Rhodopseudomonas sp. BAL398: one gene and its partner. The protein of the gene in region 1 interacts with the protein of each later gene in a pairwise test. Links are inferred from orthologs where the notes say so. Each region holds a gene or a part of one and is shown on either strand. Other genes may lie near its edges.

Region 1 (14,869 bases):
GAATATGTGGGGAGCGACGGCCACCGTTACTATAATGTAGTTCATTGGCTCGATCTTGGCGTTTCCGTGCCGAAGGATGGAGCAAAGTTGGCTGCGACCAAAGCTATCACCAAGGACTGGCCTGAGAGTTGTCCGGTATTTGACTAGCAGGCTGTTGAAAAGTCGATTTCGACGTGAATACATCGGAATCATGGCGAGAATGAAATGGAATCGGGCCGTGAACATTGTTCTCGTTTTCGACAGCCTGCTAGCTTAGGCAAAAGGATAACCGCGTACCTTTTAAAACGACGGTCATTTTACCGAGGTGCTAGGCGCATTTGGACTTAAAATCCCTCGATGGCAACGTCGTGCGGGTTCGATTCCCGCCGTCCGCACCACTCCCGACTCATTCAGCCAGCTCTCTGATGATCGCTGTTAGTTGCTTTTCGTCGCCGTTGAAACTCGCGATCATGGCCTGGAGCATCGCATCAGGGTCAAGCCAACCGTTGAATTCTCGTAAGTGTAGGGATCGTCAACCGCATCGTACATGCGATTGCCGCTTAGCCTTTGCGGTGGCTCTGCACGATCGTGCGGCGGTATTCGTCAGCCGATAGGCCTTGCTGTTTGGCGTCGGCGGCGCGCTCCTTCATCGCGGGCGAAAGCCGGATTCCTTCGACGGCGCTGATCTTGCTAAAACGCGCGTGGCCAAGCACAAAGCCAGCCTTGGCGACTTTTCTGGCGCCACTCTTCCCGGCTGGTCGTTCTTGCTTTGGCATGGCTGAAGCATACCACATTCGGGATTGTTTGCCACGGATCTGAGAGCGCAGCTTACCCAACCTCCGTGGCGGCTCTGCAACGTCCAGACCGGGATCTTCCTGTGTCGGGGGTGCCGCGATGGATGTTTCAGTTACTTCACCAGCGTCACCGGCAGCTTGCTGAGATGCACCACCTTGTTGGCGACTGATCCCAGCACCAGATTGCCGATCGCGCTGCGGCCGTGGGTGCCCATCACGATGGAGTCGCAGTGCAGTTCGTCGGCGCGCGTGACGATGCGCTGCGCGGTGTCGCCGGTCAGCACCTCGGTGGTGAAGGGGAGGCCGGCGGCGTTCAGCTTGTCGATCGCCGGCTGCAGGATGTCCTTGCCGTGGTTGCGCTGCAGCTCGTCCATCTTGTCCTTTGAGACATAGACGGCGATCTCGCCATACAGCGCCGGCTCGGGGTGGGCGTAGACCAGCGCCAGTTCGATCGGAACCTTGTCCCCGGCCATTCCGATGACCCAGTCCAGCGCGCGGTTGGCATTGGCGGAGCCATCATAGGCCACGAGGATCTTGTGCATTGCGTCGGTCCTATCGGAGGCGGGCGGGATCGGCGGACGGGCGGCTGCGTGGTCGGGTCTCTGGTCGGGCTGGACGCGAGCGAAGGTAATGAGGATTTCGGACGCGATCAACAACACCACGGTGGGCTCGGGCGCGGCGTGCTTGCGGTGAGCGAGCCCGTGGGGGCCGCCACCAGGACGGGGCGCCGTCGATGCCGCACCAAGCGGGCGGCGGCGAAGTGTCGCCAAGGCGGCAATTGCCCGAAGGTCATGGCTGCGGCGGGGCGCCAATCGAGCGGTCCATCGGGTCGATTGCAGCCGCCCCTTGTCTTGCGGCCGGTTTTGGCCTCAATGCGGTCATCCAGGCGTGGTCTCACGCCAATTCACCCCGTTCGGCTAGCGAGCGACATGATCGATTCTCTTCGCCATTGTTCTTTCGCGCCGCGTCGGCTCGCGACGGCGGTCCTGTTGGCCAGCGTGCTCGGTGTTGCGCTGGGGCTCGGCGGTTGCGCCGCCATTGGCGACAGCGCGGCCTCGGCCGCCTTCGTCGATCCGGCGCAATTCAATCTGTATGACTGCAAGCGGCTCGCCGCCACGCGCAAGGTGCTGGATCAGCGCACCGCTGACTTGAAGGGGCTGATCGACAAGGCCAAGACCGGCACCGGGGGAACGGTGGTGGCGGAAGTGGCCTATGGCAACGATTACATCAACGTTCGCGCCCAGGCCCGGCTCGCCGAACAGGCCTGGCGCGACAACAAATGCACCGACGCCGACCAGGCCGCGTCGGATGCCGCCGCGGCGGCCGCTTCCGCGGCAAAACCGGGCGGACCCAAACTCGGTCAGCCAGGGCCGGCCTCTCCGGCGACGGCGCGGCGATCCGGGCGCTGAGCGCCGCGCGCCGGTCAGCGGCCTAAACCCGCCAGTCGTAGATCCAGTCCTGCCGCGCCAGCAGCCGGGCGCCGCCGAGTTGCTTCATCACCAGGTCGCGCGCCAGCGCCGCCGGGCCGCCGAGATGATAGATCAGGCCGTTCTGCCGCGCGGTGCGTTGCACCCGGCCGACCCGCGCCTTGCGCAATTGGCCGTAGCGCTGCAGCGCGGCCGCGACGGCATCGCCGCCCGCCGATGGGCCATGGCTCTGGGCGAGGCATTTGGCTAGCACGGCGGCATCCTCGATCGCCATGCCGGCGCCCTGCGCGGCGAATGGCAGCATGCCGTGCGCGGCGTCGCCGAGCAGAGCGGTGGCGCCGTGGCTCCAGACCCCGTCATCCGGCATCGCGAACAGCGCCCAGCGGCGCCAGCTGCCGACGGCGCCAACCATCATCCGCGCCGCCGCGGGCCACCGGGTGGCGGGGAAACGGCTCTGGATCTCCACCGCCTCGCCGGGGGCGCTCCAGCCCGGCCGGTTCCAGCTGTCGGGAACGATCGCCACAATGTTGATCTGCCGCCCCGCCGAGATCGGATAGGTCACCAGATGGGCGTTCGATCCCATCCACAACTGCACGCCGCCGGCCGGAAAGCCGCGCGGCATCTGATTGGCGTCGATGGTGCCGCGCCAGGCGATCAACCCGCTGAAGCTCGGCTGGGCCGCGGGAAACAGCTGGCCGCGCACATTCGACCAGATCCCGTCGGCGCCGATCAGCGCCAGCGCCGAGTCCTGACGGCGCACGGCGTGGCGGCGGTGCCCGACCAACATCCCCTCGGCATGGCTGGAGGCGTCCTCGAAGCAGTGGCCGAGCCGCAGCTCGATTGCCGGCGTGGCGTTGACCTGGGCCTGCAGCGCCGCCTGCAGGTCGGCGCGGTGGATCACCCAATAGGGCGCGCCGGCGCGCGCCGTCGCGGCGTCGCCGAGCGGCAGCCGCACCAACTCGCCGCCGCTGCGGGCGCTCATCATGGCGACGGATTCGGGCACGATAGCCCGCGGCGCCAGCCGGGGCATCAGGTTGAGATCGATCAGCACCCGGCTGGCATTCGGAGACAGCTGCAGGCCAGCTCCGGCTTCCTCAAGCCGTTCGGCCTTCTCCAGCACGATAACGCGGAACCCGTTGGCGGCCAGCGCCAGCGCCGCAGTCAATCCGCCGATGCCGGCGCCGGCCACGACTATGGGGCGTGATGTTGCCACGAAAAGATCAGGCGACCTTGTCCTTCAACACGCATTCCGGCGGCCTGGCTTCGCCCGGCGCAAGGTCGGCGGCAAATCGATACAGCGTCGAGCAATAGGGGCAGATGATTTCGTTGTCGTTACCCAGATCGAGAAAGACGTGCGGATGGTCGAACGGCGGATTGGCGCCCACGCACATGAATTCCTTCGAGCCGATTTCGATGATCGCCACGCCGGCATCATTGTGAAAATGCGGAACCAGATGGTCGGACATAAGTTTCACCTTTGGTGGCAGCGGAGATGGCATCATCACGGTGCGGCGCACCATACCGATACCGGCTCTTGATTCCTAGAGCGACCGGTTACGCATGGGTCGGGGAAATTCGACACAATCCACCGGTGTTGGAGAAGCCCTCCTTTCGTCGAGTCGGTTGTGTCTGAAAGATGACGCACCACATAGTAAGGCCACGATCGTACGGCAACGGACAGTCGACAGCAGAGGATAGTGCGGATGCGGCGGCAACTCGGCTTGGCGAAAGTCGGCACGGCGGTTTGCGCCGTGGCTTTCGTGTTGGCGCTGCCGCACGCCCGCGAAGGCGGCGCGATCCTGGCAGCGCAGGACGACCCGGTGGCGCTGTCGGATCTGCAACTGAATTCCGCCTTGCGAAATGACGGTGACTTGATCGCGCGCAACATCAGCGCCGCCCTCGATGCCAAGGATGCCGATCTCGCTAATAGTCTGGTCGAGCTTGCCGCCGCCAAGCAGGTGGCGCTGCCTGCGGATCTGACGCGACGCGTTGCCGAGGCGGTGGCGGTGGAAAATTCGCCCGCTTATTTCGCCCAGCGATTTGCCACCGGTCTGGTGACCGGCAATGCCGACGATGTCGGCAGCCTGTCCGGCACCGTGGCGGGCGATCTGTTCGTGTTCGGCGATATTCGCGACGTGGTGCGCGAGGGCAAGAATCTGGCGATGGGTGAGGACACCGACCGCTTGGTGCTGGGCCTCGCCACCGCGGGCCTTGCGGTCACCGCGGCGACCTTCGTCACCGTCGGCGGCGCGGCCCCAGTCCGGGCCGGGCTGACGCTGGTCAAGGATGCCAGCAAGGTCGGGCGGATCGGCAAGGGGCTGACCCGGTGGGCCAGTCGATCGGCGCGCGAGGTGGTTGATGCACCGGCGCTGCAGCGCGCCGTCGCCGGCGGATCGTTCAGTCGCCCGGGCGAGACCGTGCGTGCGGTGAAGGCCGCGTTCCGCGCCGAAAAAGCCGGCGGGCTGGTGCGGCTGGCCAAGGATGTCGGGCGGATCGGCGAGAAAGCCGGCACCCGCGGCGCGCTGGATACGCTGAAGATCGCCGAGGGCCCGAAGGACGTCGCGCGCGCCGCGGCGCTGGCGGAAGCCAAGGGCGGCAAGACCCGTGGGATTCTCAAGCTGCTCGGGCGCGGCGCGCTGTTTCTCAGCTTCGGCGCGCTGAATTTCACCTGGTGGGTGTTCGGCGCGGTGATGGCGCTGTTCGGCTTCGTCGTCTCGATCAAGACCGGCACCGAGCGGATGACGCAGCGCTGGATCGATCGCCGCAAGACCAAGCGCGCGCGCAAGCTGTTGGCCGACGCCCAAGCTGCATCAGCGCAAGCCGCCGCTGCTCAAGCCGCAACTATCCAAGGCAATCTTGCCCAAGCCAATCTTGCCCAATCCAATCTTACCCAACCCAATCCTTTCCATACCAATCCTGTCCAAGGCAAATTTGCCCAAGCCACCGCCGCCAGCTCTGATGCGATCGCCCCCACGGCGCGGTTGCAGCCCCTCGGCGCGGCCTGCTAATCCGTCGCGACCGTCTCGCGACGATCCCAACTCCAACTCCCAACTTCCAAACCCAACCAGGACTGACCGATGCCGAGCTTTGACCACGGCGGTGTAGACATTGCGTATCTCGATGAAGGCGAGGGGGAGCCGGTGGTTCTGATCCACGGCTTCGCGTCGAGCAAGAACGTCAACTGGGTGTACCCGACCTGGGTCTCCGAATTGAAGAAACATGGCCGTCGGGCGATCGCGCTCGACAATCGCGGCCATGGCGACTCCACCAAACTGTATCAGCCCGATGCTTATGGCATCGCCATCATGGCCGGCGACGTGATGGCGCTGATGGATCATCTGGCGATCACCCGCGCCGACGTCATGGGCTATTCGATGGGCGCGCGGATCACCGCGCGGCTGGCGCTCGATCAGCCTGGGCGGGTACGCTCGGCGATTCTCGCCGGCCTCGGCATCGGCCTGATCGAGGGCGGCGGTCCGGGCGAGAACGTCGCCGAGGCGCTGGAGGCGGCCTCGATCGACGACGTCAGCGATCCGATGGGGCGGACGTTTCGGACCTTCGCCGAGCAGACCCGCTCCGACCGCAAGGCGCTGGCGGCGTGCATGCGCGGCTCCCGGCAGTTGATGTCGGCGGCGGATGCGGCGCGGATCGCGGTGCCGGTGCTGATCGCGGTCGGCACGGTCGACGAGGTCGCAGGCTCGGCGCATGCGCTCGGCGACGTCATTCCCGGCGCCGAGGTGCTGGATATCCCCAACCGCGATCACATGCGCGCGGTCGGCGACCGGGTCTACAAGCAAGGCGTGCTGGATTTTCTGGCGCGGCGGCCCTGACCTCGGCTCCCGTCCTGCGGTTCGGGGCGGGCCTTGAGAATTTCTTCGCCGCGGCGGCTTGATAAAGCCGCGCCGCCGCCCACGTTGACTGGAGACTGCCCGCTGCCGGCGGCGTCCGCCGTCGGAACGCGATGACAGCCGCGCCCGTGACGCGGCCAAACCGCGCCGCGACAGCCGCCGCCCGGTCGTGCTAGGATGGCGGCAGAACCTCGAATTGGCGAGAACATCATGACGGTGCATCAGGTCAATCCGCAGAATGCGCAACTGGCGTCGCTCGATCCGATCTGGCAGCGGGTCCGCACCGAGGCCGAGGACATCGTTCGCCGCGAACCGGAGCTGGCGTCCTTCATCTATGCCAGCGTGCTGCATCATGAGCGGCTCGAGGACGCGGTGGTCCATCGCGTTGCCGAGCGGCTCGATCACCAGGCACTGTCGGGCGATCTGATCCGGCAGACCTTCGAGGAAGCGTTGCGCGAGCAACCCGATCTCGGCAATGCGTTTCGCGCCGACATGGTCGCGGTGTTCGACCGCGACCCCGCGACCTCGCGCTTCATCGATCCGCTGCTGTACTTCAAGGGGTTTCACGCGCTGCAGACCCATCGTCTGGCGCATTGGCTGTATCATCAGGGCCGCAAGGATTTTGCGTTCTATCTGCAGAGCCGCGCCTCCGCCGCGTTCCAGACCGACATCAATCCCGCCGCCACCATCGGCCGCGGGATTTTCCTCGACCATGCCACCGGCCTCGTCGTCGGCGAGACCGCTGTGATCGAGGACGACGTGTCGATCCTGCACGGCGTGACGCTGGGCGGCACCGGCAAGGAGCACGAGGATCGCCATCCGAAAATCCGCCATGGCGTGCTGATCGGCGCCGGCGCGAAAATCCTCGGCAATATCGAGATCGGTCACTGCGCGCGGATCGCGGCGGGCTCCGTCGTGGTCAAGCCGGTGCCGCATAACGTCACCGTGGCGGGGGTGCCGGCCAAGGTGGTCGGCGAGGCGGGTTGCGCCGAGCCGTCGCGCACCATGAACCAGATGCTCAACGCCACCGGGCTGTGATCGGTGGCCGCAATTTGATCGCGGGGGGTTGCGGCGGGCGCGCCGAAAAAGTACTCACGCTGCGGCTTTCGGTTCGGCGGACCCATCCCCGAATAGCGGCGATATCGTCCGACGGCTGCGGTGATTATTGATTGAATTGGAGACGGCTGTGGACGTTCAGGAAGTCAGAAAACTCGACGCGTATCTGAAGAAATTGTTCGGCAATCAGAAGATTCGCGTGGTGCCGCGGCCCAAGAAGGACGATTCGGCCGAGGTCTATATCGGCGAGGAATTCATCGGCGTGCTGTTCGTCGACGATGAGGACGACGACCGCTCGTTCCAATTCCAGATGGCAATCCTCGAGGACGATCTGGTCGACGACGGCTAGAGAAATTCCGGTTCGATCGATCAGAACCGGAGCTCTAAACTTTTGTTTTGACGCGTTTTCGTGACGCGAACCGGTGCCCAGTTCGCTCGACGACGTTCTAATCGTGCTGGGCGTGTAGTTGCCGGCTGAGCCGATCGATGGCGCCGGCTACGCCGCGCCATTGCGTCAGCCACTGCCGCGGAAACCGGAAAATCAGGTCGGCGCCGCCGATCCGGTTTTCGCTCAGGCACATGCCGGGCGTGGCGCCGTCGCGGGTGCAGCGCGCCGTCAACTCTGGTGCGGTGGCGGTGAACAGATCCTCATTGGCATAAGGCGACCCGTCGCGAAACGCCTGCTGGGTCAGGCCGTCGGTGGCGGGCGCATTGTCCTCCGCCAGATAGCGCGGATAGATCGTGCGCAGCCGCGTCTCCGGCGACAGCGCGTCGTGATGCGCCTCGATCGACAGGAAGATCCTGTCGATCGCCTCGGGATTGCGCTCGACCGTCGCGGCGCTGACATGCCTGGGCCGGTCCGCAGCGGCCAGCGAGGGATATTGAAAGCTCAGATCGACCCGCTCCTGCGGTCCGGAATGCTTCTGCAGCTTGACCCGGAACGCCTCGGTCGGGACGTTGAACAGCGTGTCGCCGACGCTGACCGGGGTGCGGTAGGGCAGGTCGGTGCTCTGCGCGTGCCAGGTCGGCCATAACAGATAGATAATCAGCCCGATCGAACTGGCGGTCAGCAGGCTGGCCAGCAGGATCGAGACGCGCTGGCCGCGCCGGGCCTTGCGGCGGCGGCGAATGGTATGCGCAGGTGTAAGCAGGGTCATGCGGGCAGACGGTACGAGGGCGGCCGAATCAGCGCCGAATATGCCACGGCGCGGCGCCATCCCGAACGACATTGCCGGATGGCGATCCGCGGAGCCGTGCACGGGACGCGGTTCCGAATTGTGGCGTTAACCTCTTATTAAGGATCTGGTGGCGGGCGTCGCCGCATTTTGCGACATCAGGGGCATTGAGCTGTGTAGCGAAAGATCCCCGATGTCACCGGATGCGTTGAATAACCTGTTCTCGCTGTTGATTGGCTTTGCCTTGGCGGGCGCGCTGGCCAGTGGCTACCACGCGATGCTGCGGCGTCCGCCGGGTTTCGCGCTGCTGCAGCAGGGCGCGGCGCCGAAAACCTTTGTGGCGCTGCCATTCCTGATGTTCGCCGCCCCCTTCATCATCATGCGCAACACGCTGCGCGCTGAGCCGATCGAAGGCCGCCGCGCCCAGTTCGTGATGGCCGCCACGGTGCTGTCGGGGTTCTGGAGCCTGATGTCGGGGACGTTTGTGCTGATGATGTTGCAGGCGATCGGTCTGGTCGGCTGACCGCGTCCCGGCAAAAACCATTGCGTTGCCGGCCCGGCATTGTCATGCGTGTAGGGGTAACAGGAGACCGACATGGCGATCTATGAGCTCGACGGGCAGGGCCCCGATCTTCCCGCTGACGGCAATTATTTCATTGCCGAAACCGCGACGGTGATCGGCAAAATCCGCATGCTGCCACAGGCCAGCATCTGGTTCGGCGCGGTGCTGCGCGGCGACAATGAGTGGATCGAGATCGGCGAGGGCTCCAACATCCAGGACAATTGCACCTGCCATACCGATCCGGGCTTTGCGCTGACCATCGGCAAGGGCTGCACCATCGGCCACAATGTCATCCTGCACGGCTGCACCGTCGAGGACGGCGCGCTGGTTGGGATGGGCTCGATCGTGATGAACGGCGCGCGAATCGGCCGCGGCAGCGTGGTCGGCGCCGGGTCGGTGATCACCGAGGGCAAGCAGTTCCCCGAGAACTCATTGATCATGGGAGCGCCGGCGAAGGTCGTACGCACGCTCGAGCCGGCACAGGTCGCGGCGATGGGGCGGGGCGCGCAATTCTATATCCTCAACGGGCCGCGCTTCGCCAAGGGCTTGAAGAAGATCGGCTGAGCTCGTCGGAAGGCCAAACAGCGGCGTAGGCGATCGACGTCAGGTGCCTTCGGACTGGCTGGCCTCGATCGCAGTGGCGACGCGCTCATGTCCGGCGGCCCACAAGGCATGTTCTTCGCTGCCGTCTTGATACGGATTGGCCTCGGCGGGGATCGACTTGCGGGCGGCGCTTTCACCCTGTTCAAACGGATCGGCTGGCATGACTGGCCTTTCTGGTCGGAGGGCGTCGGGAACGGCTGCTCGTCGCCGGCTTGGGCGGGGAACTCGCCGGCCTGGCGCTTTTGCGCAATGCGTCCTTGAGATCGATCGGAACGCCGTGTTTCTTCAGCAGATCGGCGAAGGCTTCGTCTGCCAGCTCCTGCAGCGTCGCCATGCGATCGCGGCCCAGCAGTTTCAGCCGATCCAAAGTGTCGTCGTCGAATGCGATCAGTTTTCGCATCAATGATCCCGGTTCTGCGTGACGTCAATCATCAGGGCCGACGATCGTTCCCGGCGACGTCAATCAGACAAAGAAAAACCTCCGGCGGGGCATCGCCGGAGGTTCCTTGGAGGTTTACAGAAGAGAGGAAAGTCTCCTTTCGTGGTGATTTAGATCAGAAGTTGCGCTGAGCGCGGACGATGCCGCTCCAGATCTGCTGATCCTTGAACTCGTAAGTAGCGGTAGGCTTGCCGGTGGGTTTAACCGATCCGGTCAGGCCGCTGTAATCCTGATCGAGGTTGGTGTAGGTGACTTCACCGGTGAAGGTCAGGTTCTTGACGGGCGTCCAGGAGGTACGGGTACCGATCTGGGCGATGTTGTAGTTCGGGCTGCCAGTAAAGGTGCCACCAACCGCGCGACGAAGTGCGGCGGTATAGATGCCGGCAGCATCGCCGAAATCAACCTTGGTGTACGAACCGAACAGCGACGTGGTCCAGTACGGATTCCAGTTGTGGTTGAAGGCGCCGTTCATGCCCCAAGCCGTGACGGTCTTAATGTCACCGCCCGTTTGGAAGATACCGTCCGCATTCGACAGAGACGCGATGCCCTGGTAGGCGACGTCGCTGGAATTGTAATGGACGAACGGCCCGCCGGCGAACACCGCGTACTTGGTTGCGCCGTCGGTGTAGACTGCGCTGACGTTGAGGCTGTCGCCAGGACCCGTCGGCAGGTTCTTCAGCGACAACGCGGCCTGAACCGCAAAGCCGTATTTGTCATCCGGATGACCGGTGGTCTCGTCGCCCGGGTTGTAGTAGCTGGCACGGATGTCATGCGCCGCGGCGGTCACTTGGAACAGACCCCAGGCCTGATCGACACGGACCTGGCCGACGATATCGGGAATAGACGTGCCGCCGTATGCAGACGTCTGAGACTGGCTCAAGAACGCAGTGGCGGCATTCGTGCCGACCACGTCCACGTTGTAGAGCGAGGCGGAGCGGTAACCGGACTGATCTTCCAGGGCCAGTTTCGCGGAAATACCGTTGCCGAACTGGGCGGTATAGGCGATCTGGTTCTGGGCGGTGGAGCTGTCGTCGCCACCGAGCAAGCCGCCGAGGTTGCCCGGATAGTTGTTCCACGGCGCTGCGAACGTCGATTGCGCTTTACCGAAGGTGAAGCCGGCGAACTGAATGAAGGCATTGTACAATGCGGTGGTGCCGCCACCGACGCCGTCGGTGCCAGTGGTCCACTGATTGACCAGCTCGGCATAGGTGCGGACAACGCCATATTCAGTGGCGGTGCGGGTGTCGATCGAGGTCAGCGCGCGGGTGCGGAACGTGTAGTCGTTGCCCAGACGGTTATTCAAGCCGCCAGTGCCGCTCCAATACGGGGTGTGGCTGCCACCGGCGTCAAAGTTGACTTCGGCACGGAGATAGCCACCGAGCTTGATGCAGGTATCGGTGCCCGGGATGTAATAGAAGCCCGCGCCGTACCGGTTAAAGCCAGCCAACGCGTTGAATTTGTGAGAATTTGGCCGCGGTATGCGGAGGTGGGAAATCCAGCGGTGCGGGTTTTACTTCCGATGCCGGGGACTTGTCTGCTAAATAGATAATAAAAGAACACGCGGCTGTTGGGGAGTGACGGTCTGGGTGAGTATCGAGTGCCGAAAGCGGCCTCTGATGCGAAAGGGAGAGGACGCGGAATGTCGGATCGGCGCGACGCCACAGCACAGCACACAGGCGCAGTCGCCGGGACCGCGGCCGACGCCGGCGCGGCGCCCGAATCTCACCACGAATTCGAGATTTCTCATCAAATCATCTGGGATTTCGTGTCGATCAGCAACAATCTGGAGGACATGCGCCGTTGCTGGGCGAAGATGTTTGGCATCAGCGGTTCGCAATGGCTGATTCTGATGGCAATCAGCGATCTCGATCAGGGCGAGGGCGTCTCGGTCAGTGACGTCTCGCAGAAGGTTCACGCGGTCTCGACCTTCGTGACGACCCAGACCAAAATCCTGGAGCGTCTCGGTCTGCTCAACCGGGTTTCCTCGACCACCGACGCCAGGGTGGTGCTGATGTCGCTGTCGGATCGCGCGCGGCAGCGGATCGACGAGTTGAGGCCGCGCTGGAACGCGCTGCACAGCTTCATCTTTCGCGACTTCGACCGCGATGAGTTGCACGACGTCAAGGACAAGCTCGAGGCGCTGAAGCGGCGAACCAAGGTCGCGATTCAGCGCGTCACCGACGACAGCTGAGCCGAACCATCCAAACCAGGCCGCCTGTGGCCACGGCATTCGCCACGCGGCCGCGCAAAAAGTTGCGGCCAGCTCTTGGGGGAGAGCTGGCCGCGCACGATCCGGTCTGGACGGGGAGGGGTGGGGATTCGACCGGGTCGCGTAGCTCCTGATTGGTGCCGCTATTAGCGTCGTTGTGCGGTGGCCGTGGCCATCGACGGTTTGGCGTCGCCCAAGGCGACCCAGATATTCGGATTGCTCTGCGACTGGCGCTTGACGAAGCGGTAGCCGGTTTCGGTCCAGGCCACGACTTCCTCGTTCTGATTGTCGAGAATGAATTCGCCCTTGTCGGTCTTCACCGTCAGGACGGCGTGGCCGTCATTTTGCTTGTCGCGGACCACGGTGATCAGCAACGCCTCGCGCGGCCAACCGGAGTCGATCAGCATCTTGCGTTTCAACAACACGTAGTCTTCGCAATCGCCGTAGCCGTCGGTCGGCAGCGACCATTTTTCGACCACGCCCCAATGATCCATGTCGGTCATCGGCTTGATGTGGTCGTTGACCCAGCGGTTGATCCGTAGCAGATCGGTCCATGCGGTCTGCGTTAAAACAATGTCGCGCGGCTGAGTGTCGCCACCGCGGCATTCGCCAGGCGTCTCGGCGCAGAGTTCGATCCAGCCGATCGGCGCCCGTGTATTCTCGCCGACGCTGGCGTAGCGTGCCGGCTGGCCGGCCTGGGCCGTCGCCGCCATCGTCAGCATTGCAACGGCAACTGCGAACCCCGAGCCGCTGCTAACAAATCCCCTGCTACCAAACATTGTGGTCCCCGCTTCTTGTTGGGACCATGTTTTGCACAGGGAATTTTCGCGGCCGCTAAGTGGCACAAGTACAATTGAAGCAAATACAAGTAAAAACGCCGCGCGATTTGAATCTTGATTGAATCGAATTCGTCTAAAATTTGAATGATCGGCAATTGATTCAAATTTGATGCGTTAACGCCGCAAGGCCTGCGGGACGCGCAGTTTTGCCGCGAATGCCGGGCGCGTTAACCGCGAACGGTGCGCGGCGCGGGGCGACGACGCGGCGTCGCGCGCGGGGGGAGGCGTGCTGATCGGTCGGAAATCGGCTGATGGCAGGAGAAAACGCTTTACCGGGCGGTAACGCTGTCTTCGAGTGTCTCGGCGAGCTGCTCGTGCACGAACTCCAGCGCGAAGCCGTCTTCGAGATTTCGGACCACGCGGGCCTGCACCCGGCCGAGCGCCACCTGCGACTGCAGCGGCGGCCGGCGCTCGGCGGCGATCGCCGCGCCCGACAGCGACAAATCGATGATCCGGCAACTCATCGTGCTGCCGTCTTCCAGCGTGAGCACGCAGATCGGATTGCGCGGCACGATTCGATCGTGACGGCGGTCTTCCGGCAGGTTGAGAATGTCGCGATTGGCAAGCCAGGTCAGCTGAGCGGCGAGCTTGTCGCGCTTGCGCGGCGTGGCGCCGAGATTCATCGCAAAGCCGTTGTCGATGATCCTGGTAATCTTGCCTTCGACCCTGCCGATATGGTCGAGATAGGCGATCACCCGGTCGCCGACATTGCCGATCCCGGGCGCCAGCATAGCCAGGCCGCCGGGCGACATGTTGATGATCTGGCAGGGAAACTCACGGCGGTCGGGCAGCATATAGCGCCCGAGCAGATGAACCTTCACCCGCTGGAAGCGTCGTCGCTCCACCGCGGTCGGCTGAACTGAAAGATTGTGTAACGCCATCAATATCCGCCGGTCGGCCGGGCCCGTAGTCACCCTCACCCTACGGCGCGTACAGTTAACGGCCGGTTAGCGCTGGCCCGACCGGTTGCGGTGCTCTGCCGCTATCGACGATATCACGCATCCGCTGGGCGAGATCCTCTTTGCGGTAGGGCTTATTGAGCAGCACCGCATCGTCGGTCCGCAAGCTGGTGGCGGTGCTATCATGGGCATAGCCGGAGGTCAGCAGCACACGCAAATCCGGGCGTTGGCTGCGCGCCAGATTGGCAAGCTCAAAGCCGTCGATGCTGCCCGGCAGCACGACGTCGGTGAACAGCACGTCGATATTGACGTCGGCGCCGAGCTTTCGCAGCGCATCGACGCCGTCGGTGGCAGCGATCACGATGTAGCCGAGGCTGCGCAGGCACATCACCGCGTAAGACCGCACGAAAGGATCATCCTCGACCACCAGCACCACCTCGTCGCCGCAGGCGTAGCTCTGGGCAATTGGGGCCTGCCCCGGCGACGCCTCCGCGTCCCCGCGCTGCGCCGGCAGATAGATCCGGATCGTGGTGCCGAAGCCGGGGTCGCTATAGATGGCGACGTGGCCGTTGGATTGCTTGACGAATCCATAGACCATGCTGAGCCCGAGGCCGCTGCCTTTGCCGACGTCCTTGGTGGTGTAGAATGGCTCGAAGGCGTGGTTGAGGGTCTCCTGCGACATGCCGTCGCCGTTGTCGGTAATGGCGAGCAGCACATATTGCCCCGGCCGCACCTCCGGGTGCTGGAACTGATAGGGATCGTCGAGCGACACGTTGGATGTGGCGATGCCGAGTATGCCGCCGTTCGGCATGGCGTCCTGGGCATTGAGCGCAATGTTGATGATCGCGGATTCCAGCTGTACGCGATCCGCGAAGGTTGTGCGCAGCGCGGGCTCATAGTTGGCCTTGACCGTGATGTTCTCGCGCAGGGTCCGCCGCAGCAGCTTGTGCATCGAATCCAGCAATTCATTGCAGTCGATTCCGACCGGCATCAGGTTTTGCCGGCGGCTGAAGGCCAGCAGCCGCTGCGTCAATTCGGC
Region 2 (14,841 bases), 2.5 Mb from region 1 along the record:
CGGTGCGGGCGCGCGGACAGACCGGAGCCGATGACGGCAACGTCCTCACCGAGGCCAAGGTGCTGCGCGACTCCGAGATTCCGGTCGCCGGCAACCCCAAGGGCGACATCACCATCGTCGAATTCTACGACTACAACTGCCCCTATTGCCGCAAGCTCGCCCCCGAACTGAAACAGGTCGTGGCCGAGGACGGCAAGATCAGGCTGGTGCTGAAGGATTGGCCGATCCTGGGGCCGGTCTCGGTCTATGCGGCGCAGCTCGCATTGGCGACCAAATATCAGGACAAATTCTTCGCCGCGCATGACGCGCTGATCGGACTCAATGAAAAGCTGACCGAAACCGGCGTCCGCGAGCGTCTCGCCAAGGCCGGCATCGACGTCGACCGCGCCACGCGCGATCTCGACACGCACAAGGCCCAGATCGAAGCGATCCTGAAGCGCGCCGACGATCAGGCCACCGCATTCGGTTTTCAGGGAACGCCGAGCTTCATCATCGGCAAGTTCCGGGTGCCGGGACCGTTGACCAAGGAGCAATTCAAGCTGGCGATCAGCGACGCCCGCAAGGCGGCGGCGAAGAAATAGCGCGACGGCGCGCTTATTTTTCCGACAGCTTGGTCCAGTCGCGTTGCACGCGGGCCTTCAGGCCATCCCACTGGGTGGAGGCGACGTCCCAATTGACGATGGTGCGGTCGGCAAGCGCGACCTCGCCATTGGCGACCGTCGAGGTCGACAGCGAATCGCGGATATAGACGCCCAATGTGAGCAGCAACGCGCCCAAGATCATTCCAACAAACAAACGCATTGCAGTTCTCCAATTGACCGCGACCAACGCGGACCGTCGCGCTTTGGTTCCATCCGGCAAATCGCTGAGGCGGCCTGTCGCCTTGAGCCGGCGTGGCGATGCGCTAGACTTCAACCATTGAGGCGCAAGGATCACCACAGGATCAAAGGATCACCACAGGATCACAGGCCGAGATCATGACCGATTTTCCGCTTCCCGCTCTGACCCGAACCGCGCCAGCCTGGCGGCTGGCTGTGCCGGCGCGCAGCGCCACGCTTGTGGCGGTCGCGATCGCGGCCGCTGCCGCATATCTATCGGGCAACCCGGCCGCGACCGCGCAGGCCGTGCAGCAGTCAGGCGATGAATTGACGCTGCTGCTGCGCTTCATGGCGGTGGTGAAGGCGGTGCTGGCGCTGGGCGCGCTGGCGGCGGTGATCTGGCGGCTCGGTCATCCGGCCTCCGCGGTGATCGCATTGAGCTATGCGGGATCGACCGTGCTGATGGGCGCCGCGCCGGTGCTGATCTGGCAGATGGCGCATGTCGCCGGCGGCGCCGCCTTGTTTCATCTGGGCCTGTTGCTGCTCGTGGTTGCGCTGTTCGCCGACCGCGGCCAGGTGCAAGAATTGGCCAAAGCGACCATCAGGCACTGAGCCAATCCAGCAGCGTCGCGTTGACCTCGCGCGGATAGCAATGGCTGAGATCTTCGATCTCGCGCAAGATCACGTCGGCGCCGGCTGCCGATAGCGCCTGCCGCGCCTGCCGGGCGACCTCGACCGGAAACATCCAGTCGAGCCGGCCGTGGACGATCTGGATCGGCAGGCCGCGCAGCCGTTCGGCATCCACCATCTGCGCCAGCATCGGATGAAAGGTGGCGGCGACCGGCGCCAGATGGGTGAAGGGCGACGTCGTTTCCAGGCCGCTGACATAGCAGAAGGTGCCGCCATCGCTCATGCCGGTGAGCAGCATCCGCGCCGGATCGATGCGCCAGCGCGCACGCAGCTGATCGAGGATCCGCAACAGATTCGGCGTATCGGCGTCCTCGCCCATCAACGCCCAGCTGCCCCCGATGGCGGTCGGCGCCACCACGATCGCGCCGCGGCTGCGGGCATCGCGCAGCCAGCTCCACAAGAAGCCGCGGCCATTGCCGCTGCCGCCATGCAGCGCCATCACCAGCGGCCATGTTCGATCCGGCGTGTAGTATTCCGGCACATAGAGTGAAAACCCGCCGCGGCTGCCCGGCTCATTGGCGTGGTGCGAGATCCCGGTGTCCGGGCTTGCCGGCTGCGCCAGCCGCGCCGACAGATCTGCATCGTCCCGCAGCGATGGATCTGTGAAGAAGACCGAGACCGGCGGCAATTGAGCCGCCAGCGGATAAAGCGCCTCCGCGGCCTTCGGTAGCTGGCGCAGGGCGCGGCCAACCGCGATCAGATCGCCGTCGCCGGCTTCGACCGCGCGCAACCCGGCAAAGCCGGCGAGCGCCGCCGCACTGGCGGATTGCAGCGGTCCGCGCAGATGCGCAAAGGAGTCCGGCCAGTTTGCCAGCCTCGGCACCACTTCCCCCAACAGCCGATCGGGCGCGCCGATCCGCTGCATCACGGCGCCGAATTGCGGCGGATGAAGATAGCGGGCAACGAAGCCGAGCGCTTCCAGCGACTGCAACAATGGCGGCAGCAACGCCACGATGTCGTCGACCACGGCGTCGCTCATCGGACTACGTCCCCCTCGCCGGTCGCTCAGCCGCACCATTGCGCATAATCGCGACGGACCGCTGCTGCCGCGGTTTTCGCCGCCGCGTTCAGCCAGCCCCGCTTGCGCCGTTTCAAATCGGCGAGCAGAACCTTGGCGCCCGGCGAGCCTGCGGCATGGATCGATCCGAGGTCGTAGCCCATCTCCCACAGCAGATTGGTGCGGACGATCGTACCGACTTTGCGGCCGAGCTCGATCTTGCGCGAATCCGGGGCGAGGCGGCGAATCACGAAATGGTGGCGCGCCTCGAGCAACGGGTCGGAGGCTCGGTATCTTCCCGTCGCCAGTTCGAGAAAATGCGAACTCGCACTGTCCTCGCCATGGGCCCAGACCCAGGCCGACGACACCAGCGCCTTGGCCTCGCGCAGCACCCGCCCGCCGCGCCAATCGGCGACCGCCACATAGCGCGGCCGCCCGAGACTGCCGGTGCCGGCAACGCGACGGAAGTAGCACACATTGGTTGCGTGTTTGGGCAGGCTCTCGACCAGATGGCGCTTGAGTTTGCGCGGCGGATCGGCGGTCGGGTATTTGGCGACCTTGGCCCAGAACTTGTCCGAGGTCTTGTCGGCCGCCACGGCGTAGCGCAACATCCAGGTGTCGCTTTCGTCGAGCAGCGCCGGACGCGGCTGCGCCAGACCGGCGCGATAGCCCTTCAGCAGCGCCGCCCCGGCCGCGTCCTTCTTGAGCTTGCCGCGCGGAGCCAGCCGGACGCTGGTTGCAAGCCGCAGCAGATCCAGCGGATAGGGCATCATTGCGGCTTCGTCGAAATCATTGACGCCCCAGACCAGCCGGCCCTCGGCGTCGCGCCAGGTGCCGAAATTCTCCAGATGCATATCGCCGACCGACAGCACCGCGGGCGCGTCCATCAACTCCGGGCACAGCGTCGGAATGGTCTTGGCCCAGCGGAAATAAGTCGCCCGCAGGAAGATGAAGGCATTCTCCTTCATCTTCGCGTGCTTGTGCCGAACGTCCTTGCCGACCACCTCGCACTGCATCCGCAGCCAAGCTTCGTAAGCGGCGTTGTCCTTGCGGAACGATCCGTCCTGATGACGCGACATTGGCGCCTCCGCGCGGCTTCGGCGATCGCATTTCGCCACGATCGATTGACTCTGGAGCAGGGTTCGGCCGCAATGCAATCAGAAAAGCGCGGTCGGTCGATCCGCCTTCAAATGCTCCGCGATTTGGCTGCCCGGCGATGGCGACTCCCACCCCCGATTTGATCGAGCTGCAGGTCGACGACATCGCCCAGCTGTTTCACACCCTCGATCCGTTCCCGTTTCGCGAACGCGATCTCGACAGAGTGGCAGAGGACTACATCGTCGATTGGGCGCGTGAACTGGGCACCGACCGGCCGATCCGGATCGCGGTGCATTTCCCCGACACCGACGCGCAGCAGGCCGCGGCGCGGGATTTCAGCGTCGCGCTGGGCCGTTACTTCGCCGAACGCGCCGCCACCACCCAGCGCGAACTCCGCGAGCTGTTTCGGGTCGGCCGGCGCTCGCTCGCGATCGGCGTCTCGATCCTGGTCGTCTGTCTGGCGCTGGCCCACCTGGCCGGCGGCCATCTGATCGACTCGCCGTTTCGGCGACTGGTCGAGGAGAGCTTCCTGATCCTGGGCTGGGTGGCGAACTGGCGCCCGCTGGAGATCTTTCTGTACGGCTGGCTGCCGATCGCGCGGCGCCGCGATCTGTATCGCCGGCTGTCGGCCGCCAATGTCGAGCTCAAGCCCTATCCGCACGCCGCCGGCTAACGGCTCACATCGTGATCGGGGCCAGCAGAGCCCCCGCCCAGGCGGCCAACGCCACCAGGATCAATCCCGGCACCACGCGAAGCGCGAAGGCCCACCCGCCGGCGCCGCCGGCCAGCACGATCTTGCTGATCGTGTTGGTGGAAAAGCCCGCCAGAATCGGCAGCAGCGCGTCATGGACGGCGATCTTGCCATTGCCGACCAGCGACGCCACCGAGATCGCCGACGAATGGGCATCGACAAAGCCGGCAACAGCGGCGGCCACCATCATGCCGTTGTCGCCGAACAAATCCTGCAGCGCGGCTGCGGCGACCATGATGACGGACAGCGTCAGCCCGAAGGTCAGCGCCATCGGCAGGCTGAAGGCGCGGCCGCGTTCCGGCTCGCGCTCGGCCTGCCGCCGCAACGCGATCACGGTGAACACCACCCCATAGACCACCGAGGTCAGCCCGGCGCAGAGCAGCGGCACCGCGAGCAGGCGCAGCGTGGCCGGACTGGTGGCCGCCAGCACGATCGCCAGCTGAACGATCGTCGCCACCGTCGACAGCACCGCGCCGCCGACGGCGGCGGCGAGGCTCTCAGGGGCCTTCGCGGCGCGCGCGCCCATCGCCCCGATGGTGGCGGTGCTGGAGATGAATCCGGATGCCAGACCCGCGAGCGGTAATCCGAATCGCGCGCCGAGCAGCCGAACCGCGAGATGGCCGGCCGCGCCGATCGCCATGATCAGCAGCACGATGATCCAGATCGTATGCGGATTGAGCGCCCCATAGGGCCCCATCGGGCGATCGGGCACCAGCGGCAGCACCACCAGCGACGCGCTGGCGAAGATCAGCCCATCCTCGACTTCCTGTTCGGTCAGCACCTGGCGCACGAAGCGGTGCAGCCGATCGCGCGCGGCAAGCAGCAGAGCCACGGTGACGGCGAGACCGCCGGCGAGCGCGGCGCGCTCGATGGCGAGACCGCCCAGCAGCACCGTGGCGATCAGCGCCATTTCGGTGGTGAGGCCGGGGTCGGTTTCGCGCCCGCGCCAATAGGCGACCGCGGTCAGCGCGATCGCGCCGGCGGTGACGACCGCCAGCAGCGTATCGCCGCCGGCCAGCACGCTGATGGCGCCCGACAATGACGCGATCGCGAAGGTCCGGATCCCGGCGGGCGCCCGCGACGGCCCGTCGCCCTTGCGGCGCTCCCGCTCGACGCCGATCAACAGCCCGATCCCGAGCGCGATGACGAGATTCAGGATCACCGGCTCGATCGTCAACGCCATTACCCTTCCCGCACCTGCCCCGACATCTGCTCCGGAGCACGCTATAGCAGAGCAGGTGCAAACCGCGGTTGCGCCGGATCATGGTTTGGTTCACGCCGGCATCCACGATATTCTGAAGCAGTCGCGGCGATGCCGCAGACCAGGAACCAACGGTCCACATGCGCATCCACGAAGACAAATTCTTCCTGTTCCTGGTCGTTGCGGCGTCGCTGGCGTTCGGATTGATCCTTCGATCGTTCTACAGCGCATTGCTGTGGGGCGTGGTCATCGCGATCCTGTTTGCCCCGCTGTACCGGGGCCTGCTGAAGAGGACCGGCAACCGCAGCAACCTCGCCGCCATCGCCACTGTGACGATCATCGTGCTGATCGTGATCCTGCCGATCTCGATGGTTGGCGCCGCCTTGGCGCAGGAGGCCGGCGGCATGTACAAGAAAATCCAGTCCGGCGAGCTCGACCTGGCGCAACTGTTCCAGCAGATCCAGGCTGCCTTGCCGATCTGGATCAGCGATCTGTCGAGCCAGTTCGGCATCGCCAATCTCGGTGGCCTGCAGGAGCGGCTGTCGGCGGGGCTGCTGAAAGGCAGCCAGTTCCTCGCCGGACAGGCGATCAATATCGGGCAGAGCACCTTCGACTTCGTCGTCAATCTGTTCGTCATGGTCTATCTGCTGTTCTTCCTGCTGCGCGACGGCGACGCTCTGGCGCGCCGGATCAGGAACGCGCTGCCGCTGAGCCGGCAACGGCAGGACGAGCTGCTGGAAAAATTCACCGTGGTGATCCGCGCCACCGTCAAGGGCAACATGCTGATCGCGCTGCTGCAGGGCGCGCTGGGCGGCTTGATCTTCTGGGTTCTGGATATCAACGGCGCCCTGCTATGGGCGGTGGTGATGGCGTTTTTGTCGCTGCTGCCGGCGATCGGCGCCGGGCTGGTGTGGATTCCGGTCGCGCTCTATCTGCTGGCGACCGGTGCGGTGTGGAAGGGCGTGATCCTGATCGCCTTTGGCGCCCTGGTGATCGGCTTGGTCGACAATCTGTTGCGGCCGGTGCTGGTCGGCAAGGACACCAGGATGCCCGACTATGTCGTGCTGATTTCGACGCTGGGCGGGATCGAGGTGTTCGGCCTCAACGGCTTCGTCATCGGCCCGGTGATCGCCGCGATGTTCATCGCGGTGTGGGATATTTATGCGACGTCGCGCCGGGACGAGGAAGGCATTCGCGATGCCGCGTGAGCCTGTGAGACCGCCATGGTTCGAACCATCGCATTTTTGATCGCGTCGCTGATGACCGCCGAGATACGGTCCGAGACCGTCGACGTCGAAGCCAGCGGGCCCGTCGACCTGGCGCCGTTCGGGTGCCGGGACATCACCCGCAGCAGCGTCATCCAGCGCAGCTGCTACGACCCGGCGCAGGCGCGGCTGATCGTCAGCGTTCGGGGCGTCTACCACGATTATTGCGGCGTTCCGGCCAGCACATTCGCCGCCCTAATGGCGGCGCCGTCGATGGGGCAGTATTTCAGGCACAATATCGAGTCGGTCGCGCGCGACGGGCATTTCGACTGCCTGTCGCCTCCCGCACCGAACTATTAGAGCATGACCCCGAAAAGTGGATCCCGGTTTTCGGAAAAGATCATGCTCAAACAACAAGCTAGAGCGGGATGACGATTCGAAGATAAGTCATCCTGCGCTAGCGCTGACCGCGCGGAGCCCAACATCATCCATCGCGCTGCCGCTACGGATCGAGCTCGGTGTCCCAATAGAGATAGTCCAGCCAGCTGTCGTGCAGATAGTTCGGCGGGAACAGCCTTCCGTTGCGGTGCAGATGATGCACCGTCGGGGCGAACGGCGCCTGGCGCGGAAACATCCGGGCCTGCTGCGTCGTCATGCTGCCCTTGCGCAGATTGCAGGGAGAACAGGCCGCCACCACATTGTCCCAGGTAGTCTGGCCGCCCTTGCAGCGCGGGATGATGTGATCGAAGGTCAGATCTTCCGGTGCACCGCAATACTGGCAGACAAAGCGGTCGCGCAGGAAGACGTTGAAGCGGGTGAAGGCCGGATGTGTCGACGGCTTGACGAAGGATTTCAGCGACACCACGCTGGGTAGCTGGATTTCGAAAGACGGGCTGTGCACGGCGTGATCGTAGTGCGCAACGATATTGACGCGGTCAAGAAACACCGCCTTGATCGCGTCCTGCCACGACCAAAGTGAAAGCGGATAGTAGCTGAGCGGCCGGAAGTCCGCGTTCAACACCAATACCGGCCAACCACCCTGCGAGACATGTGCGTTCAAGTAACGCTCCTGGCCCCCGTCTAGCCCGATTCAAACGCTGCGAAGCAGCATGCCTTGGCATACTACAGTCAGCGTGACGGCGTTGTGAAGGGCGCAGACGAAATGTCGGGCGATCCCCGCCGGTATTTCCGTCTAAATCCGGGCAATGCGACGAAACGGGCATTCTCGCCAGGCCGCCGATCGGAGACGATTGTTCCATATTTTCGGGGCGCGTTGACGCCATCGGCGATCGGGATATCTGATCCGGGGCAACAAGCGCATTTCCGACCCCGCGTAACCCGGAGGCATCCATGTCCCAAGCCGCGTCACAAGCCGCAACCGCATCGATCCAGCCCGCCGCAGCCGATGCACCGGCGCATCCCCCCGGCCGCGGCCGGGTCTATGCCAGCGTCGCCGAGGCATTCGGCGATACGCCTTTGGTGCGGCTGAACCGGCTGCCGCAGCAGCACGGCGTCAAGGCGACGATCCTGGCCAAGCTGGAGTATTTCAATCCCGCCAGCAGCGTGAAGGACCGCATCGGCGCCGCGATGATCACCGCGATGGAACAGGCCGGGATCATCAATCCGGACACGCTGCTGATCGAGCCGACCTCGGGCAATACCGGGATCGCGCTGGCCTATGTGGCCGCCGCCAAGGGCTACCGGCTGAAGCTGGTGATGCCGGAATCGATGTCGATTGAACGGCGCAAGATGCTGGCGTTTCTCGGCGCCGAGATCGTGCTGACGGAAGCCGCCAAGGGCATGAAGGGCGCCATCGCCGCGGCCGAGGAGCTGGTCGCCACGACGCCGAATGCAGTGATGCCGCAGCAGTTCAAGAATCTCGCCAATCCCGAAGTGCACCGCCGCACCACCGCCGAGGAGATCTGGAACGACACCCAGGGCAATATCGACTTCTTCGTTGCCGGCGTCGGCACCGGCGGCACCATTACGGGGGTCGGCCAGGTGCTGAAGCCGCGCAAGCCCTCGCTGCGCGTCGTCGCGGTCGAACCCGAGGAAAGCCCGGTGCTGTCGGGCGGCCAGCCCGGTCCGCACAAGATCCAGGGCATCGGCGCCGGCTTCGTGCCGGACATTCTCGACCGCTCGGTGATCGACGAGATCGTCAAGATCAGCGGCGCCACCGCGATCGCCACCTCGCGGGCGATGGCGCGCGCCGAGGGCATCGCCGGCGGCATTTCGTCGGGCGCCGCGATCGCCGCGGCGATCGAGATCGGCCAGCGGCCGGAAAACGCCGGGAAAACCATCGTGGCGATCGTGCCGTCCTTCTCGGAGCGCTATCTGTCGACCGCGCTGTTCGAGGGGGTCTGAGGCGTCCTCATGGTGAGGAGGCGCGCAAAGAGCGCTCCTCAGGATGAGGAAACCTCGCCCGCTGTCAGTCTCGCGACGCTCAACATAACAACGCGGCGTCATTCCGGGGCGCGCGCAGCGTCAGCTGCGAGCGAACCCGGAATCTCGCGGCCACTCCAGAACATCTCGGGATTCCGGGTTCGTTCGGCCTGACGGCCTCCCGCCCCGGAATGACGTGCTGTTGAGGGGGGAGGCGTCCTCATGGTGAGGAGGCGCGCAGCGCCGTCTCGAACCATGAGGAGAGGCCTCCCTCATCTTTCGAGACGCGCGCAAAGAGCGCTCCTCAGGATGAGGAAACCTCGCCCGCTGTCAGTCTCGCGACGCTCAACATAACAACGCGGCGTCATTCCGGGGCGCGCGCAGCGTCAGCTGCGAGCGAACCCGGAATCTCGCGGCCACTCCAGAACATCTCGGGATTCCGGGTTCGCTCGGCCTGACGGCCTCGCGCCCCGGAATGACGTGCGTGGGGCAGAAGCGGCTATGGCAATGGCAGAAGAAATCCACCCTGCGAAGCTACCGCGCCGCCAGCAGATCGCGATACAATTTGGCGTAATGCTGCGCCGGGTTGGTCCATGACACGTCGGTGGTCATGCCGTTGATCTGCAGATTGCGCCACGCCGCGTGATCGGCAAACAGCGCGCGGGTCTTGAGCAGCGCGGCGGCGAGCGCATCGGCGGTGACCGGGGAGAATTGCACTCCCGTCGCGACCCCCGTGGACAGCGCCATCTCATTGGCGTCGACCACGGTATCGGCCAGCCCGCCGACCCGCGCCACCACCGGCACCGCGCCATAGCGCATTGCGCAGAGCTGGGTCAGGCCGCAGGGCTCGAATCGCGACGGCACCAGCAGCGCGTCGGCGCCGGCCTGGACCAGATGCGCCAGGCTCTCGTCATAGCCGATCACCACGCCGACCTGGCCCGGATGGGCCAGCGCCGCGGCGCGGAAGCCGGCTTCCAGCGTGGGATCGCCGGAGCCCAGCAGCGCCAGCTGGGTGCCGTCGGCCAGCAGCGTCGGCAGCACCTCGATCAGCATGTCGAGGCCCTTTTGCCAGGACAACCGGCTGATCACGCCGATCAATTGCGTGCCGGGCTGCGGACGCAGGCCGAACCGGCCCTGCAGCGATTGCTTGTTGCGCGAGCGCGCGGCGATGGTGTGGAGGTCGAAATTGGCCGGGATCCTGATATCGGTCGCCGGGTCCCAGACCTGATCGTCGATGCCGTTGAGAATGCCGCTGAGATCCTTGGCGCGCAGCCGCAGCAGGCCGTCGAGACCCATCCCGGCTTCCGGTCCCTGGATTTCCTGGGCATAGGTCGGCGAAACCGTGGTGATCCGGTCGGCGAGCTGCAAGCCGGCCTTGAGATAGCCGATCGCGCCGTAATATTCGACGCCGTCGAGGCTGAAGGCCCGGTCGGGAAGCCCGAGCTGACCCAGCAGCTCGCGCGGAAACTGGCCCTGATAGGCCAGATTATGGATGGTGAAGACGCTGGCTGGCGCCGGTTTGCCGCTATAGCGCAGATAGGCCGGCGTCAGCCCGGCCTGCCAATCATGGGCATGGACGATCTGCGGCAGAAAGCCGGCGACCAGCCCCTGCCCGACCAGCGCCGCCATCTTGGCCAGCGCGCCGAAGCGAAACGCATTGTCGGGCCAATCCTCGCCATCCGGCCCGACATAGGGATTGCCGGGGCGGGCATAGAGATGCGGGGCATCGAGCACCAGCAATTCGAGCTCGTCCTGCCGCGCCGCCAATAGCCGCGCCGGGCCGCCGAACAGATCGGCGAAGACGTAAACCGGGTGCGGGTCCTCGATGCCCTCGAGCACCGCCGGATAGCCCGGCACCAGCGTCCGCATCGTGATGCCCTGCGGCTGCAGCGCCGCCGGCAGCGCGCCAACCACATCGGCGAGGCCGCCGGTCTTGATCAAAGGATAGATTTCCGAGGCGACCGACAGCGCCGTGACGGTTTTCATAGAGCGAGCCTGTCGATCATCGGCTGGGTGATCAAACAGGTGCCGAATTCGGTGCGGCGGAATCGGGCCGCGTCGAGTTCGGGGTCCTCGCCGACCACGAGACCGTCGGGAATCCGCACATTGGCGTCGACCACGACGTTTCTCAGCCGGCTGGAGCGCCCGATGTCGGCATAGGGCAGGATCACCGCGCCTTCGACGGTCGAATAGGAGTGCACCCGGACGCCGGTGAACAGCAGCGTGTGACGCAGGCTCGCCCCCGAGATGATGCAGCCGCCGGAGACCAGCGACGAGGTCGCGGCGCCACGCCGGCCGTCCTTGTCGTGGACGAATTTCGCCGGCGGGACGATCTCCCCGTAAGTCCAGATCGGCCAGTCCTTGTCATAGAGATCGAGCTGCGGGACGATGTCGGTGAGATCGATATTGGCCGCCCAATAGGCGTCGACCGTGCCGGCGTCGCGCCAATAGCTGGTGGCCTCGGCGTGGGAGCGAACGCAGGACTTGTTGAAATTGTGCGCCACGGCTTTTCCGTGCTTGACCAGATAGGGAATGATGTCCTTACCAAAATCATGCGACGAATTGGCGTCGGCCGCATCGCGTTTCAATTCCTCGAGCAGGAATTTGGTATCGAACACATAGATGCCCATGCTGGCGAGCGACAGGCCGGGCTTGCCGGGGATCGACGGCGGATCGGCGGGCTTTTCCAGGAAGGTGTGAATCACGCCGTCCGGATTGATATGCATCACGCCGAACGCCGAGGCTTCCGCGCATGACACTTCGAGGCAGCCGACGGTGACGTCGGCGCCCTGGTCGACATGCTGCTGCAGCATCTTCTCGTAGTCCATCTTGTAGACATGGTCGCCGGCCAGCAGCACGATGAATTTTGGATCGTAGCTCTCGATGATGTCGATGTTCTGATACACCGCGTCAGCGGTTCCTCGGTACCACATCTCCTCGGAGACGCGCTGACTCGCCGGCAGAATGTCGAAGCTTTCGTTGCGTTCCGGACGAAAGAAATTCCAGCCGCGCTGCAAATGCCGGATCAGGCTGTGGGCCTTGTATTGGGTCGCCACCGCGATGCGGCGGATGCCGGAATTCAGCGCATTCGACAGCGCGAAATCGATGATGCGGGATTTTCCGCCGAAATAGACTGCCGGCTTGGCGCGCCGGTCGGTCAATTCCATCAGCCGGCTGCCGCGACCTCCTGCCAGAACATAAGCCATTGCGTGGCGGGCGAGGGGAGCGGTGGCACCGTTACTCATGAAGCCTCTCATCGTGCGGTTGATGGCGCGATACCAATGGCAAAGCGTGATGGGTTCGGATCATCCCCGCGGGGATGCGGGGTCGTGCTGCATCGCCATATTGTGGCCGAGGCAGCCGCACCATGCAATGCTTTGGGGGCGTATCGTCAATGCGTCAAACGGCCCATGAGGCGTCATGCCTTGATGCGATTGCGAGCCGATCAGCAGTGATCGGCCCGCTATCGCACATAGCCCATGCGCGATTCCGTCTCAGGCGCGAATTTTCACCGGCACCGATTTGTTGGCGGGCGTTTTCGATTCGATGTCGTGGTGATCGAGCGCGATCAACGGATTCATCTCCGGATAGTAGGAGCCGACGCAGCCGTCCGGCAGCCGGAACGGCGTCACCTTGAGCGGGCCGACCTCGCGATGCACCCCGTCATCGGCATCGCCGACCAGCCACACCATCTGGCCGTCGACGAGGCCCGCCCGCGCGATGTCGTCCGGATTGATCAACAGCACGTCGCGCCGGCCCTCGATTCCGCGCAGCCGGTCGCTCATGCCGTAGATCGTGGTGTTGAACTGATCATTGCTGCGCATCGTCAGCAGCCGATAGCGCCCAGGCGCGTCGTCGAAGCCGATCGAGCTCAGCATCGTCGGGGTGGTGAACTCGGCCTTGCCGCTTTCGGTATTCCAGATCCGCTCGCGCGCGGCGTTACCCTTGTAGAAGCCGCCGGGCGTGAACATCCGGGCGTTGAAATCGTGGAACATGTCCGGATAGGTGTGCTCGATCGCGTCGCGAACCAGCCCGTAATCGCCGACCCAGTCATCCCAAATCACCTTGGGATTGGGCGGCAGCGTCGCCTTGGCGATGCCGGCCACGATCGCCAGCTCCGATTTCAGATTGTCGCTCGCCGGGGTCCGCAGCCCGACCGAGCCCTGGATGCAGCTGAACGTATCCTCCATCGTCACCGCCTGCGGACCGGTGGCCTGGATGTCCTGCTCGGTGCGGCCGAGGCAGGGCAACAGATAGGCCGCCTTGCCGTTGACCAGATGGCTGCGATTGAGCTTGGTGGCGATCTGCACGGTGAGCTCCATCCGGGTCCAGGCCTGCTCCATCGCGGCCCGCTCGGGAATGGCGCGGACGAAATTACCGCCGAGGCCGATGAAGGCCTTGACCTTGCCGTCGATCATGCCGTGGCAGGCCTCGACGGTGTTCATGCCCTTTTCGCGCGGCGGCTCGAAGCCGAATTGCTCGGCGAGCCGGTCGAGCGGCACCAGCTTCGGCTTGTCGGCGATGCCGACGGTGCGCTGGCCCTGGACGTTGGAATGGCCGCGCACCGGCGAAATCCCGGTGCCATCGCGGCCGATATTGCCCTTGAGCAGCAGCAGATTGACGAAGGTCGCGACATTCTCGAAGCCGTGGACGTGCTGGGTCAGGCCCATGCCATAGATGCCGATGACGCGATCGGCCTCGACATAGACCTGGCCGGCCCCCTCGATCGCCGCCCGCGTCAGCCCCGACGCCGCTTCGATCTCGTTCCAGGAGGTGGCGCGGACCTTGGCCTCGAATTCGTCCAGCCCTTTTGTATGCGCCTCGATGAAATCGACGTCGAGCACCCGCCGGCCGTCGCGCTTGGCGGCGTCGTCACAGGCGAAGACGTGCTTGCACAGCCCGATCAGCACCGCGATGTCGCCGCCGACCTTGACCTGATGATACTGGGTGCTGATCGGCGTCGCCTTGCCGGTCAGCATCTCGGTCACGTTTTGCGGATTGATGAAGCTCTCCAGCCCCTTTTCCCGGACCGGATTGAAGGTGATGATCGGCACGCCGCGCTTGGCCGCCTCCTGCAGCGGATGCAGGAAACGCGGACTGTTGGAGCCGGTGTTCTGGCCGAAGAAAAAGAACGCGTCGCATTTGGCGAGATCGTCGAACACCACGGTTCCGACGCCGACGCCGATCACTTTGTTCAAGGCGACGCCGGTGGTCTCGTGGCACATGTTGGAACTGTCGGGGATGTTGTTATTGCCGTAGAGCCGGGCGAACAGCGCGTAGAGATAGGATGTCTCCAGGCTGGCGCGGCCCGACGCATAGAAAATCACCGATTTCGGATCGAGCGCGCGCAGCTGCGCGCCGATCCCCTGAAACGCTTCCTCCCAGCTGCAGGGAACGTAGTGATCGGTCGCCGGATCATAGCGCATCGGGTCGGTCAGCCGGCCCTGCTGTTCCAGATCGTAATCGCTCCAGCCGCGCAATTCGGTGACGCTGTGGGCGGCGAAAAATTCCGGCGTGCAGCGCTTGCTGGTCAATTCCCACAGCGTCGCCTTGGCGCCGTTCTCGCAGAATTCGAAGGTGTGGTAATCGGCCGGCTTGGCCCAGGAGCACGACACGCACATGAAGCCCTTGGGCTTGTTCTGCCGCATCAGGGTTTCGACCGCGCTCGGCGTCGCCCATTCCTTGCCGAAAATATCCGC

The links.
Region 2: the proteins of cysE (region 1) and cysK interact in binary tests that used the Escherichia coli proteins (3 or more experiments, as listed by UniProt). The link is inferred for Rhodopseudomonas sp. BAL398 from one-to-one orthologs.

Annotation. Positions count from the first base shown.
Region 1 is NZ_CP133111.1:1,856,620-1,871,488, reverse strand. The notes cover bases 5,384-8,172. They hold cysE (serine O-acetyltransferase), read left to right. Parts: upstream 5,384-6,258; coding sequence 6,259-7,086; downstream 7,087-8,172. Other genes in these bases: RBJ75_RS09000 (hypothetical protein), read right to left, coding at 7,551-8,172; RBJ75_RS09005 (DUF3126 family protein), read left to right, coding at 7,235-7,453; RBJ75_RS09015 (alpha/beta fold hydrolase), read left to right, coding at 5,384-6,030. In the rest of the region: RBJ75_RS09050 (DUF4062 domain-containing protein), read left to right, coding at 1-147; RBJ75_RS09045 (hypothetical protein), read right to left, coding at 540-773; RBJ75_RS09040 (universal stress protein), read right to left, coding at 887-1,315; RBJ75_RS09035 (hypothetical protein), read left to right, coding at 1,703-2,182; RBJ75_RS09030 (FAD-dependent monooxygenase), read right to left, coding at 2,205-3,413; RBJ75_RS09025 (zinc-finger domain-containing protein), read right to left, coding at 3,421-3,666; RBJ75_RS09020 (hypothetical protein), read left to right, coding at 3,904-5,208; more of RBJ75_RS09015, read left to right, coding at 5,278-5,383; more of RBJ75_RS09000, read right to left, coding at 8,173-8,261; RBJ75_RS08995 (DUF6949 family protein), read left to right, coding at 8,473-8,802; RBJ75_RS08990 (gamma carbonic anhydrase family protein), read left to right, coding at 8,875-9,405; RBJ75_RS08985 (hypothetical protein), read right to left, coding at 9,445-9,606; RBJ75_RS08980 (hypothetical protein), read right to left, coding at 9,587-9,844; RBJ75_RS08975 (porin), read right to left, coding at 9,999-11,330; RBJ75_RS08970 (MarR family winged helix-turn-helix transcriptional regulator), read left to right, coding at 11,523-12,074; RBJ75_RS08965 (transglutaminase-like cysteine peptidase), read right to left, coding at 12,239-12,871; and 2 more genes.
Region 2 is NZ_CP133111.1:4,386,724-4,401,564, reverse strand. Bases 7,357-10,117 are described here. They hold cysK (cysteine synthase A), read left to right. Parts: upstream 7,357-8,110; coding sequence 8,111-9,124; downstream 9,125-10,117. Other genes in these bases: glgA (glycogen synthase GlgA), read right to left, coding at 9,677-10,117; RBJ75_RS20720 (HNH endonuclease), read right to left, coding at 7,357-7,820. Also shown: RBJ75_RS20765 (DsbA family protein), read left to right, coding at 1-581; RBJ75_RS20760 (hypothetical protein), read right to left, coding at 595-801; RBJ75_RS20755 (hypothetical protein), read left to right, coding at 978-1,430; RBJ75_RS20750 (phospholipase), read right to left, coding at 1,420-2,487; RBJ75_RS20745 (DUF2252 family protein), read right to left, coding at 2,514-3,584; RBJ75_RS20740 (hypothetical protein), read left to right, coding at 3,722-4,276; RBJ75_RS20735 (MgtC/SapB family protein), read right to left, coding at 4,281-5,537; RBJ75_RS20730 (AI-2E family transporter), read left to right, coding at 5,696-6,763; RBJ75_RS20725 (KTSC domain-containing protein), read left to right, coding at 6,779-7,120; more of RBJ75_RS20720, read right to left, coding at 7,263-7,356; more of glgA, read right to left, coding at 10,118-11,128; glgC (glucose-1-phosphate adenylyltransferase), read right to left, coding at 11,125-12,387; RBJ75_RS20700 (FdhF/YdeP family oxidoreductase), read right to left, coding at 12,637-14,841.